3 regions of the Pseudomonas sp. HLS-6 TE3448 genome follow, and region 2 is predicted to be linked to each of the others. Evidence: predicted binding sites of a transcription regulator. Region 2 holds the regulator's gene; each other region holds the start of a gene.

Region 1 (4,251 bases), 830 kb from region 2:
TTTTCCTGGCGATTACAGTGCGTAACCACGCTCATTGTGCTGAGCCAGGTCGAGGCCGACCGACTCTTCTTCTTCGTTGACCCGCAGGCCCATGACCAGGTCCAGAACCTTGAGGATCACGTAGGTGGCGATTGCGGTGTAAATCACGGTAAAGCCTACGCCCTTGGCCTGAATCCAGACTTGCGCGGCGATGTCCTCGACGGTGCCGAAACCACCCAGGGACGGCGCAGCAAACACACCGGTCAGGAGCGCGCCGACAATACCGCCGATGCCGTGTACACCAAAGGCATCCAGCGAGTCGTCGTAGCCCAGTTTGCGTTTGAGGCTGGTAGCGCAGAAGAAGCAGATCACCGAAGCCACCAGGCCGATCACCAGCGCCCCCATCGGGCCTACGGTACCAGCGGCCGGGGTGATGGCTACCAAGCCTGCAACCACACCCGAAGCGATACCCAGAGCGCTTGGTTTACCATGCGTCAGCCACTCGGCAAGCATCCAGCCCAGCGCAGCGGCGGCGGTGGCAATCTGGGTGACCAGCATGGCCATGCCGGCGGTGCCATTGGCGGCGGCGGCAGAGCCGGCGTTGAAGCCGAACCAGCCGACCCAGAGCATGGCCGCGCCCATCAGGGTGTAACCCAGGTTGTGAGGCGCCATTGGGGTGATCGGGAAGCCTTTACGCTTGCCCAGCACCAGGCAAGCCACCAGGCCGGCGATACCGGCGTTGATATGCACCACGGTGCCGCCAGCGAAGTCCAGCACGCCCCAGTCCCACATCAGGCCGCCGCTGCCACTCCAGACCATGTGCGCAATCGGCGCATAGACCACGGTGAACCAGATGGCCATGAAGATCAGCATGGCCGAAAACTTCATGCGCTCGGCAAAGGCACCGACAATCAGTGCCGGCGTAATGATCGCGAAGGTCATCTGGAAGGTGATGAACACGGCTTCCGGAAACAACGCCGTCGCGGAGGTGAGGCTCGATGGCGTCACACCGGCGAGGAACGCCTTGGACATGCCGCCGACGAAAGAATTGAAGTTGACTACGCCCTGTTCCATACCGGTGGTATCGAACGCCATGCTGTAGCCATAAACGACCCAGAGAATACTGATCAGGCCAGTGATCGCGAAACACTGCATCATCACCGACAGGACGTTCTTGGACCGCACCATGCCGCCGTAAAACAGCGCCAGGCCGGGGATGGTCATGAACAGCACCAAGGCTGTAGAGGTCAACATCCAGGCGGTATCGCCGGAGTTGAGCACAGGTGCTGCGTCCTCTGCCAGGGCCAGGCCAGGCATTACGAGGGACAAAAGGGCTCCTAGCCCTGCGAACTGACGCAGAGTCATGATGTTATCTCCTGGGGCGTTGGGTTTGGGGCGGCTTTTTGTTAGATCGCGTCGGTATCGGTTTCGCCGGTACGAATACGGATAGCCTGTTCCAGATTCACCACAAAGATCTTGCCGTCACCGATCTTGCCGGTATTGGCCGCCTTGGTGATGGCTTCGATGACCCGGTCCAGATCCTTGTCGTCAATGGCGACATCAATCTTCACTTTGGGCAGGAAATCGACCACATACTCCGCACCGCGATACAGCTCGGTGTGGCCTTTCTGCCGACCGAAACCTTTGACTTCGGTAACGGTAATGCCCTGCACGCCGATTTCAGACAACGACTCGCGCACGTCGTCCAATTTGAACGGCTTGATGATGGCAGTGACTAGCTTCATGAAACTTTCTCCCGAATTGGTGGACTTGCCCCAGGAAAACAAACCCGACTCAAGTCTAAGCGCAGCGCTTGGCTTTGTAACGCGTCGTCGACCACTCATCCTCAAGCCGACGCCACAAACCACGTCTTACGAAACACGTCCTTCGCTCCATTTGCGCACTGCATCGTCACAGCGACAGCATCGGTGCATGGGTCACAGTGGTCTAAGCAGAAACCTTGCCATGTCCGACAAATTCACCAATTACAACGACTTACGGCAACCCGATCAGTTTGGCCATTCGCCAGCAAGGTTCGGACGCACAACTACGGTGCGCGGCATTGCGCCGCGATGCGCAAAAAGTGTGCAATGCGAGCCCGGTTTCCTTGCGTGATACACTGCCGGCCTTGTGGAATTTTCTGGATACTGCCCATGCTCGCGCCCAAAGCCTTTCTCGATGCCCTGAGCGACCAGGCCTCGCGCCTTTTCAGCAGCGACACCTCACAGCCTCGCAGTGAACTGGAAAGCCAGTTCAAGGCGCTGCTGCAAAGCGGTTTCAGCAAGCTTGAACTGGTCAGCCGCGAAGAGTTCGACAGCCAGATGGTGGTATTGGCCCGTACCCGCGCCCGCCTGGAGGCGCTGGAAGCCAAAGTGCTGGAACTGGAAGCGCGGATGACCCCGCCGGTTGAAACCGCCACCGAGCAGTAATCACCCACGCGCAGCGGCTGACACCGAGCCTGCTCCGTGGGAACAAGGCTTGCCTTGCGATAGCATCTAAGCGCTGCGAAGTTGAGTACGCAGCGCGTAGATGCTGGCAAGCCCCGCTCGCGGCCCGCTTACCAGCCCAACTGTTTGTTGAACGACAACGCATCGTAGTAATCATGCTGCGTCGCGATCTTGCCATCCTTCAGGCGGATGAAACTGACCCCTTTGAAACTCAACGGCTTGTTGGTTGCAGGGGTTTCAGGTGCCCAGGCACCGGTGTTATGGCCATCGAACTGCCATTCAAAGGCAATGTTGTCGCCTTCAATGATCGGCTCGCCAACCATTTGCCACTTCAAATCCGGCACGGCATCGATAAACAGCTTGATGACTTTATCCCTGGCCGTTTCCCGGCCGACTTGAGGGATCCCTACGGACGCATCCAGAAACTCCCCGTTTTCAGCAAAGTACTGCGCCGCCGCATTGGGGTCATGCTTGTTCCAGGCACTCATGTAAGCATCGATGATGCTCCGGGTGCTCTGTTTTTCCGCTGCAATCGACAACTGGGCGAACAAGAGCATGCAAAGGAGGCTAACGAGACGTATCGACAGTCGACGCATGGTATTTCCTCTTCGATTGTTGCTGTTGTGGTAGAAACGGAAACAGGTGTCAGTGGTGCGTTAAGGGTAGGCCACGGCCTATCGCGGCGTTGGCAGTTCAACCAATGACCACTCGATCGATAACGGTTCAAGCTTTCGCACGTTGGCGGCTGCAGGGCGGCTGGCAATGTTCCCCACGAACCAGTTGGCCGAATTGGCGGCAACGATTCGGCCTTCAGCATTGATGATGAACGCCTCGTTCTTCATCCGCAGCAGGCACCGGGTGAGCAGCTGATCGAATTCGTGCAGGGCGATATCCGCTGCGGCAACGCCGACAAAATGCCCCTTGGCAACAATCGGAACGGAGAAGGCCAGTATGTAAAGCTCTGTACCGTACAGGTCAACGAACGGCCCCTCGATCGACGCTTCACCCGTCAGTTTAGGACGCGTAAACCAAGGCATGCCCTGGTAGTTGTAGAAGCTCTCGCTTTGACGATTGAAGTTCAGCATCATCGGGGCGACTTTGCCGCTGGAGGGGCGGTAGAACCACTCAAGAAACAATTCTTGGTCCGCAAGCTCACCCGGCTCCAGCACCACCCCCGTCCCGTGGATATAGCTGTCGTTTGCCAACAGCCGCGCTTCAATGGTCGCCTGAAGAAAAGCGAGGTCTTTGGAGGTCGGCTTCCGCCCTTCGGCATCCAGCGCCTCCCAGACCGTTACCACCTCCCCGGCCAAGCTGTTCAATTGCTCGAACAGGGTGCAGAAGATCGCTTCCAATCGCTGGGCACACTGATGAAGCTCTTCGTTTTGTTCGACTGTGATCATGGTGATGTAGCCTCTTGCAGCTCAAGCAGTGCGTAGCGCAAATCCATCAGGCGTTTTATGCCCTCTTTGACATGAGCCTCTGTCAGCGCACTGGCCAGATTAGACTCACCGGCCATCACGGCCTGCAGGATCGCCCGGTGCTCCGCAATGACCGTACTCTTGTGAGCGTCCGCCATAGAAATCCATAGCAACTCGCCCATTTGGGACTGAAGGCGCATTTCTGCGTGCGTCAATCGCACCGACTGCGCAGCAACCGCAACCTCGATATGAAATCGTGCATCCGCCCGGCGAAGCTCGCTTCGGGTCGTGGCCTCTTGGAGCGCCGTCACGAAATGCTCCAGCCTTTGATGCTGGGCACTGGTAGATCGGCTGGCCGCCAAGCCTGCGGCAGTAGCCGAAATAGCGATCTGCTCGTCGCACAGGTC
Region 2 (4,251 bases):
ACGATGATCAAACGCATGTTCAGTGCCCGTTCTGTACATCCAGTACGACCTGATACAGGGACTGGCTATCGCCGGCCGCACGCAGTTTTTCGCGAACGTCCTTGCGGTCAAGCATGCTGGCGATCTGGCGCAGCAGCTCCAGGTGCTCGTCGGTGGCGGCTTCCGGAACCAGCAGTACGAACAGCAGGTCTACGGGAGCACCATCGATGGCGTCGTAATCTATGGGGGCATCCAGGTGGAGCAGCGCACTGATCGGCGCGGCACAGCCACTGAGGCGGCAGTGTGGAATGGCGATACCGTTGCCGAAACCGGTTGAACCCAGTTTTTCGCGGGCAATCAGGCTCTCGAAGACATCTTGCATTTCCAGATCCGGTACTTCCCGGTCAATCAGGTTGGCAATGTGTTCGAGTACGCGTTTTTTACTGCCGCCCGGCACGTTCACAAGTGAACGGCCGGGGGTCAGGATATCTTCAAGTCGGATCATGAGTGGGGGGGATCAGCGAGCGGCTGCACCTTGCAGCAAGGCCTGCTGTTTTTCCTTGTGTTTTTTCAGTTGGCGGTCGAGCTTGTCGGCAAGCAGGTCGATCGCGGCATACATGTCTTCATGCTCGGCATTGGCGACGACTTCGCCGCCAGGGATGCGCAGGGTGGCCTCGATTTTCTGTTTCAGCTTCTCGACCTCCAGAATGACCTGCACATTGGTGATCTTGTCGAAGTGACGCTCAACACGCTCGAGTTTTTCCCCGATATAAGTGCGCAGCGCTTCGGTGACTTCTACTTGGTGTCCACTGATGTTGACTTGCATACAGCTTCTCCTTTTGTTGCCGGTGCATAAAGAGGCAGGTATTGCGCCTGCCACTTGAATTGCGGTGGCACACCTCAGGTGCGTTACATCAGTCGCTTGCGTTCACTCGACGGTGCAATGCCGAGCGATTCGCGGTACTTGGCGACGGTGCGTCGTGCTACCTGGATGCCTTGTGCCTCCAGTAAACCAGCGATCTTGCTGTCACTCAATGGCTTTTTCTGATTTTCCGCTGCAACCAGTTTTTTGATGATCGCGCGAATCGCCGTGGACGAGCATTCTCCGCCTTCGGAGGTGCTGACATGGCTGGAGAAAAAGTACTTCAGTTCGTAAATGCCACGCGGGGTATGCATGTACTTTTGCGTGGTCACCCGGGATATGGTCGACTCGTGCATGCCCACCGCTTCGGCGATGTCGTGCAGTACCAGCGGCTTCATGGCCTCGTCACCGTGGTCGAGGAATCCGCGCTGGTGTTCGACGATCTGGGTGGCAACCTTCATCAGCGTTTCGTTGCGGCTTTGCAGGCTCTTGATGAACCAGCGGGCTTCCTGAAGCTGATTGCGCATGAAGGTGTTGTCTGCGCTGGTATCGGCGCGGCGTACAAAGCCTGCGTACTGTGGATTGACGCGCAGGCGTGGGACGGCTTCCTGGTTCAGTTCAACCAGCCAGCGATCGCTGTCCTTGCGCACGATCACGTCAGGCACCACGTATTCGGGTTCACTGGACTCGATCTGTGAGCCAGGGCGTGGGTTCAGGCTTTGTACCAGTTCGATCACCTGGCGCAGCTCGTCTTCCTTGAGCTTCATGCGGCGCATCAGCTGGCTGTAGTCGCGGCTGCCGAGCAGGTCGATGTAGTCGCTGACCAGTCGTTGCGCTTCAGTCATCCAGGGTGTTTGTGCCGGCATCTGACGCAACTGCAACAACAGGCATTCGCTCAGGTTGCGGGCGCCTATACCGGCAGGCTCGAATTGCTGGATGCGGTGCAGGACGGCTTCCACTTCGTCCAGTTCGATATCGAGTTCCGGGTCGAAGGACTCACAGACCTCTTCCAGTGTTTCGTCGAGATAGCCCTGGTTGTTGATGCAGTCGATCAGGGTGACGGCAATCAGTCGGTCGGTATCCGACATTGGCGCCAGGTTCAACTGCCACAGCAGGTGGCTCTGCAGGCTTTCACCCGCCGAGGTGCGGGTGGTGAAGTCCCACTCGTCGTCATCGTTGCTGGGAAGGCTGCTGGCGCTGGTTTGATAGATATCTTCCCAGGCGGTGTCTACCGGCAGCTCATTGGGAATACGCTCGTTCCACTCACCTTCTTCAAGGCTTTCCACGGGAGTGGCGGTTTCCTGGAAGCTGGTTTCCTGGGATTCCGAGGTCGGCTTGGATTCGGCGTTATCCGCCATCGGGTCGCTGTTATCGAAGTCGTCGCCATCTTCCTGGCGTTCGAGCATCGGGTTGGATTCCAGGGCTTCCTGGATTTCCTGCTGCAGGTCCAGTGTGGAAAGCTGGAGCAGACGGATGGCCTGTTGCAACTGCGGTGTCATCGTCAGTTGCTGGCCCATTCTTAGGACGAGCGATGGTTTCATGGCAGGGGCTTAACACCTTATTCGCCGGCGCACATGCGCCATCCACTACAAGGGCGCCGAAGCGCCTTCTTTAAGCAAATTATATGCCTGAAACCGAGGTGTTTGCCTAGAGCGCTGTAACAAATAAGCCGGTATTTGGGCGGATCGTCAGCGCTCTGGCGGTGCCTCGCACCTCGGGCTTACAGGCGGAACTCGTGACCGAGGTAAACCTCTTTCACCAGTTCGTTGGCCAGGATGGTTTCTGCATCACCTTCGGCGATTAGGCGACCATCGTTGACGATGTAAGCGGTTTCGCAGATATCCAGTGTTTCACGGACGTTGTGGTCGGTGATCAGAACGCCAATGCCTTTGGCTTTCAGGTGGTGGATGATCTGCTTGATGTCGCCGACCGAGATCGGGTCGACACCGGCAAACGGTTCGTCGAGCAGGATAAATTTCGGTGCAGTCGCCAGTGCGCGGGCGATCTCCACACGGCGACGTTCACCACCGGAAAGGCTCATGCCGAGGTTGTCGCGGATGTGGCTGATGTGAAACTCCTGCAGCAGGCTTTCCAGTTCCTTGCGACGCCCTGCGCCGTCCAGCTCCTTGCGTGTTTCCAGGATCGCCATGATGTTGTCGGCCACCGACAACTTGCGGAAGATCGAGGCTTCCTGGGGCAGGTAGCCAATACCCGCGCGTGCACGACCGTGCATCGGCTGGTGGCTGACATCCAGGTCGTCGATGAGCACGCGGCCCTGGTCGGCCTGTACCAGGCCGACAATCATGTAGAAGCACGTTGTCTTGCCGGCGCCGTTAGGGCCGAGCAGGCCGACGATCTGGCCGCTGTCGATTGACAGGCTGACGTCACGTACGACTTGTCGACTCTTGTAGCTCTTGGCCAGGTGCTGGGCTTTGAGGGTTGCCATTACTCGGCCTTCTTCTTCGGCTGGATCACCATGTCGATGCGTGGGCGCGGTGCGGTAATGTTGCTGCCGCGGCCGGCGGTGGCGACCTGAGACTTGGTGTTGTAGACGATTTTCTCGCCTTCGGTGGTGTTGCCTTCGTTGATCACCTTGGCCCGGTCAGTCAGAACCACCAGGTCTTTCAGCGCCTGGTATTGGATCTGCACGGCATAGCCTTGCATCTTGTCCGGTTTTGCGGCGCTTTGTTGCTGTTCGAAATACGCCAGGTTGCCCACCGAAGTGACCACGTCGATATCGCCGGAAGCGGAGCGGGTGATGGTCACGGTGTTGCCTTTGATCATCATCGAGCCTTGGGTGATGATCACGTCGCCGGTGTAGGTGGCAATGCCTTTCTTGTCGTCCAGTTGGGCGTTATCGGCCTGGATGCGGATTGGCTGGTCGCGGTCGTTCGGCAGGGCCAAGGCGCTCGCGCTTCCCAGTGCTGCGCTCAGGCTGAGCAAAAAGGGGAGGGTTTTAACGAGCCTCATACTGTCCTCTTACGTTGGACAGCAGGTCCATCCTGCCGTCTTTCAAATACGCTTTCATTCCCTTGCCCGTAGTGGTTCCACCGGCGCCGTCGATTCTAACGGCTTGCTCGGTTTGAGCATATTGCTTCTGTGGGAATACCGTCATGCGGGTCGTGGTAATAATGGTTTCACGGTTCTGTTCATCGGTGCGGGCAACCCGTACCGAGTCAATCAGTTCGACTTCGGTGCCGTCCGGGTTGACCTCGCCGCGTTCGCTCTGAACGTGCCAAGGGTAGGCGGTGCCGCGGTACATGTGCAGGTCGGGCGTGGTCAGCAGGGTGATCTCGCTGGCCTGCAGGTGCTCGACCTTGTCTGCCGTCATGTCGTATTGCAGCTTGCCGTCAGGTAGAAACTGAACGCTGTGGGCATTGGTGGCGTAATAGTCGATGGCGCCTTTGTCG
Region 3 (4,251 bases), 2.5 Mb from region 2:
GGGCAAAGCCTGATAATAGCGGCCTTTTCCGAGAATCCATCGCAGTAGCAATTTTTTACTTATCCTTGTGACCCTATGAAAGGTTACGTCCTTATGACAAATCGATCATTCACAGTGTGTCGTGCATTGGTTAGAAATCAAACTATGTTGTCACCGCAACGGGGCAACACTTACTGCTCGCCACGCCGGCAGCGAGCGCACACCGGCAGAACGATTCTGCCCGGCCTCAGACGAGGCCGACGGGACATTACAGTCAACAAGTGAGGGCAACACCCTATGAGAAGACTTAAGCGTGATCCGTTGGAACGAGCATTTTCACGTGGCTACCAATATGGGGTCACCGGCAAATCCCGCGAGCTTTGCCCTTTTACTCTACCGTCGGTTCGCCAAGCCTGGATCAACGGCTGGCGTGAAGGACGCGGCGACAACTGGGACGGTATGACCGGCACTGCGGGTATCCACAGACTCAACGAACTTCACGCCGTTGGCTGAACGAGGATCGAATTCAATTAACCATGCCAGCCCTATCCGGGCGGCGGGCTAAGGCCCAAGGGCCCCTGACGGGGCCCTTTTTTATGCCTGCGGTTCAGCGGCCTGGTAACGCGGCAATCGCGTCTACTGCTTCGCGAATCAGCGCAGGCCCTTTGTAGATGAAGCCCGAGTAAATCTGTACCAGGCTGGCGCCAGCAGCGATTTTTTCTGCTGCATGCCGCCCCTCGGTAATACCGCCTGCGGCGATGATTGGCATCTTACCGGCCAGCTCACCGGCAAGAATCTTCACCGTATGGGTACTCTTCGCCAGCACCGGCGCGCCCGAAAGACCGCCCGCCTCGTCAGCATGCGGCAAGCCTTCGACCCCTTCGCGACTGAGGGTGGTGTTGGTTGCGATCACCGCATCCATGCCCGACTCCAGCAACGTTGCAGCCACCAGCGCAGTTTCTTCGTCGCTCATGTCCGGCGCAATCTTGATGGCCAGCGGCACACGCTTGCCGTGCTGCGTCACCAGTTGCTCACGACGCTCGGCCAGGGCTTCAAGCAATTGCTTGAGCGAGTCACCGAACTGCAGGGTGCGCAGGCCGGGCGTATTCGGCGAACTGACGTTGACTGTCACATAGCTGGCATGGCTGTAGACCTTGTCCAGGCAGATCAGGTAGTCATCCACTGCACGCTCGACCGGCGTATCGAAGTTCTTGCCGATATTGATGCCGAGCACACCGCGGTATTTGGCGGCCTGCACACGGGCAAGCAGGTGGTCGACACCGAGGTTGTTGAAACCCATGCGGTTGATGATTGCCTGGGCTTCAGGCAAGCGAAACAGGCGTGGCTTGGGATTACCCGGCTGCGGTCGCGGGGTGACGGTACCGATCTCGACGAAACCAAAGCCCAACTGAGCGAAACCGTCGATGGCCGCGCCATTCTTGTCCAGGCCAGCGGCAAGGCCGACCGGGTTGTCGAACGACAGCCCCATCACCGTCACCGGCAAACGGGCCGGCGCCTTGGTCAGCAAACCGTTGATACCCAGACGACCACCGGCACCGATCAGGTCCAGGGACAGGTCGTGGGAGGTTTCCGGGGAAAGCTTGAACAGCAGCTGGCGGGCCAGGTTATACATGGGCGGGCTTAGCTCGACGGAAATAAAAGCGCGATTATAGCGGCGGCACAGGCCCGAGGACAGCGCCACGACCCCGCCCTGGCATATGGGTTGCTTTGTCACCTCCACGAAACCTGTCTGCATTCGGGCAGGCAAGAACGACAGAGCGGTCAACATCACGTGAACACTACTCTCCCGGCAAACCCACTGGCCTGGGTCAATGGCAGCGATGCGCCTGAAAAGCACAGCCTGGATATCGGCTTCATGGCCCTGACCGACTGCGCCCCACTGGTCGTGGCCGCCACCCAGGGGTTTGCCCAGCCCTACGGCCTGGCCCTCAACCTCAAGCGCCAAAGCTCATGGGCCAACCTGCGCGACAAGCTGATCAGCGGCGAACTGGATGCCGCTCACAGCCTGTATGGCCTTATCTATGCGGTGCACCTGGGCATCGGGGGTGGCACCACCACCGACATGGCGGTGCTGATGGGGCTTAATCAGAACGGGCAGAGCATCAACCTCTCCAAGGCGCTGCAAAACCTGGGCGTGACCGATCCTGAAGCATTGGAGCGCCACGCGCACCAAAACCAGACAAAACTGACCTTCGCCCAGACCTTCCCGACCGGCACCCACGCCATGTGGCTGTACTACTGGCTCGCCAGCCAGGGTATTCACCCATTGGAAGACGTCAACAGCGTGGTGATCCCGCCAATGCAAATGCCCGCGCACCTGCAGGCCGGCCGGATCGACGGTTTTTGTGTGGGTGAGCCCTGGGCAGCCAGTACTGTCGAGCAGGGGCTGGGCTTCACGCTGGCGACCAGCCAGTCGATCTGGCCAGACCACCCGGAGAAAGTACTCGGCTGCACGCTCGCCTTCGTCGAGCGCTACCCAAACACAGCGCGGGCACTGGTGATGGCGGTGTTGGCTGCCAGCCGGTTCATCGAACAGAGCCCTGAAAACCGCCGCAGCACCGCGCAACTGCTCAGCGGCCGCAGTTACCTCGACACCCCGGTCAGCCACATTGAACCGCGCCTGCTGGGCGACTACCACGACGGCCTTGGCAACCACTGGCACGACCCGCATGCCTTGCGCCTGCACGATAACGGCCGCGTCAACCTGCCCTACCTGTCAGACGGCATGTGGTTCATGACCCAGTTCCGCCGCTGGGGATTGTTACGTGACGACCCGGACTACCTGGCGGTTGCCCAGCGCATTCACCAGTTGACGCTGTACCGCGAAGCCGCCGGCGCATTGGGCGTGTCTTGCCCGGAATCGGCCATGCGCAGCAGCCAACTGATCGATGGAACGCGCTGGGACGGCACCGACCCGTATGGATATGCCCGCAGCTTTCGCCTGCATGCCCTGGCCGACACGCCCGTGGCGCGCGCCCAGCACTGAGAGGAAAGGCCCCTATGCTGCGTATCCTGCTGATCGACGACACCGAGAAAAAAGTCGGCCGACTCAAAGCTGCGCTGATCGAAAGCGGGTTCGAGGTTATTGAAGAATCCGGGCTGACCATCGACCTGCCGTTGCGCGTCGAAACGGTGCGCCCAGACGTCATTCTGATCGATACCGAGTCACCCGGCCGCGACGTGATGGAACAGGTGGTATTGGTCAACCGTGATCTTGCCCGACCGATCGTGCTGTTTACCGACGAACACGACCCCAAAATCATGCGCCAGGCCATCCATGCCGGCGTCAGCGCGTACATCGTCGAAGGCATTCAGGCCAGCCGCCTGCAACCGATTCTCGAGGTGGCCATGGCCCGCTTTGAGAGCGATCAGGCCCTACGTGCACAGCTGCAGGCCCGCGACCAGCAACTGGCAGAACGCAAGCGCATCGAACTGGCCAAGGGCTTATTGATGAAGATGAAGCATTGCAACGAAGAAGAGGCCTACACCTTGATGCGGCGCCAGGCCATGAGCAAGCAACAGAAACTGATTCAGGTTGCCGAGCAGGTCATTGCCATGAGCGATTTGCTTGGCTGATCGCCATTCTGGCCCGGCTCTTGCTAATTCGTAGTCACAGGTAGCCAACGGCGGTTGCCACACATCTCCGACAAAGACGTCGCTCGCCCTCCAGCTCAGGCTGGTCGGGCAGCGGCGTTTTTTTCGTTTCGCCCTCCGGGGTACGACTTCCGTTGCAATGCTGACCGAGGTGTTCGATGAATACGAGCTTCTGGAAATCTGGCCATATCCCAACCCTGTTTGCCGCCTTCCTGTATTTCGACCTTAGCTTCATGGTCTGGTACCTGCTGGGCCCGCTGGCCGTGCAAATCGCCAGCGACTTGCAGTTGACCACCCAACAACGCGGCCTGATGGTGGCGACACCGATTCTGTCGGGTGCCATCCTGCGCTTCATCATGGGCGTGCTGGTTGACCGATTGTCCCCGAAAACCGCCGGACTGATCGGCCAGGTGATTGTCATCACCGCACTGTTCTGCGCCTGGCGCCTGGGGATTCACAGCTACGAACAGGCGCTGCTGCTTGGGGTTTTCCTCGGTGTGGCCGGCGCCTCCTTTGCTGTCTCCCTGCCGCTGGCTTCACAGTGGTACCCGGCCCAACATCAGGGCAAGGCCATGGGCATTGCCGGCGCAGGAAACTCCGGCACCGTGTTTGCCGCCCTCTTGGCTCCGGTGCTGGCCGCCGGCTTTGGCTGGAGCA

Evidence for each region. Region 2 encodes sigma-54, which starts transcription at its own class of promoters, with help from an activator protein. Its sites were predicted from a motif close to ANTGGCATNNANNTTGCTNT; they were not measured.
Region 1: glnK (P-II family nitrogen regulator) is a predicted target of sigma-54. The motif match lies at 1,928-1,947, and genes of this name have one in related genera.
Region 3: AB7M23_RS22375 (CmpA/NrtA family ABC transporter substrate-binding protein) is a predicted target of sigma-54. The motif match lies at 1,690-1,709, and genes of this name have one in related genera.

Annotation. Positions count from the first base shown of each region.
Region 1 covers NZ_JBRJIO010000001.1:1,524,441-1,528,691, reverse strand. Annotated here, with positions in the region: gene AB7M23_RS07135 (ammonium transporter) at 13-1,344, opposite strand; gene glnK (P-II family nitrogen regulator) at 1,386-1,724, opposite strand; gene AB7M23_RS07125 (accessory factor UbiK family protein) at 2,133-2,408, shown strand; gene AB7M23_RS07120 (ester cyclase) at 2,537-3,022, opposite strand; gene AB7M23_RS07115 (cache domain-containing protein) at 3,101-3,826, opposite strand; gene AB7M23_RS07110 (FadR/GntR family transcriptional regulator) at 3,823-4,251, opposite strand, start outside.
Region 2 covers NZ_JBRJIO010000001.1:2,355,129-2,359,379, forward strand. Annotated here, with positions in the region: gene rapZ (RNase adapter RapZ) at 1-17, opposite strand, end outside; gene ptsN (PTS IIA-like nitrogen regulatory protein PtsN) at 20-484, opposite strand; gene hpf (ribosome hibernation-promoting factor, HPF/YfiA family) at 497-805, opposite strand; gene AB7M23_RS10845 (RNA polymerase factor sigma-54) at 889-2,382, opposite strand; gene lptB (LPS export ABC transporter ATP-binding protein) at 2,562-3,287, opposite strand; gene lptA (lipopolysaccharide transport periplasmic protein LptA) at 3,287-3,811, opposite strand; gene lptC (LPS export ABC transporter periplasmic protein LptC) at 3,798-4,251, opposite strand, start outside.
Region 3 covers NZ_JBRJIO010000001.1:4,869,942-4,874,192, forward strand. Annotated here, with positions in the region: gene rmf (ribosome modulation factor) at 277-492, shown strand; gene AB7M23_RS22370 (quinone-dependent dihydroorotate dehydrogenase) at 587-1,612, opposite strand; gene AB7M23_RS22375 (CmpA/NrtA family ABC transporter substrate-binding protein) at 1,772-2,986, shown strand; gene AB7M23_RS22380 (ANTAR domain-containing response regulator) at 3,001-3,576, shown strand; gene AB7M23_RS22385 (nitrate/nitrite transporter) at 3,753-4,251, shown strand, end outside.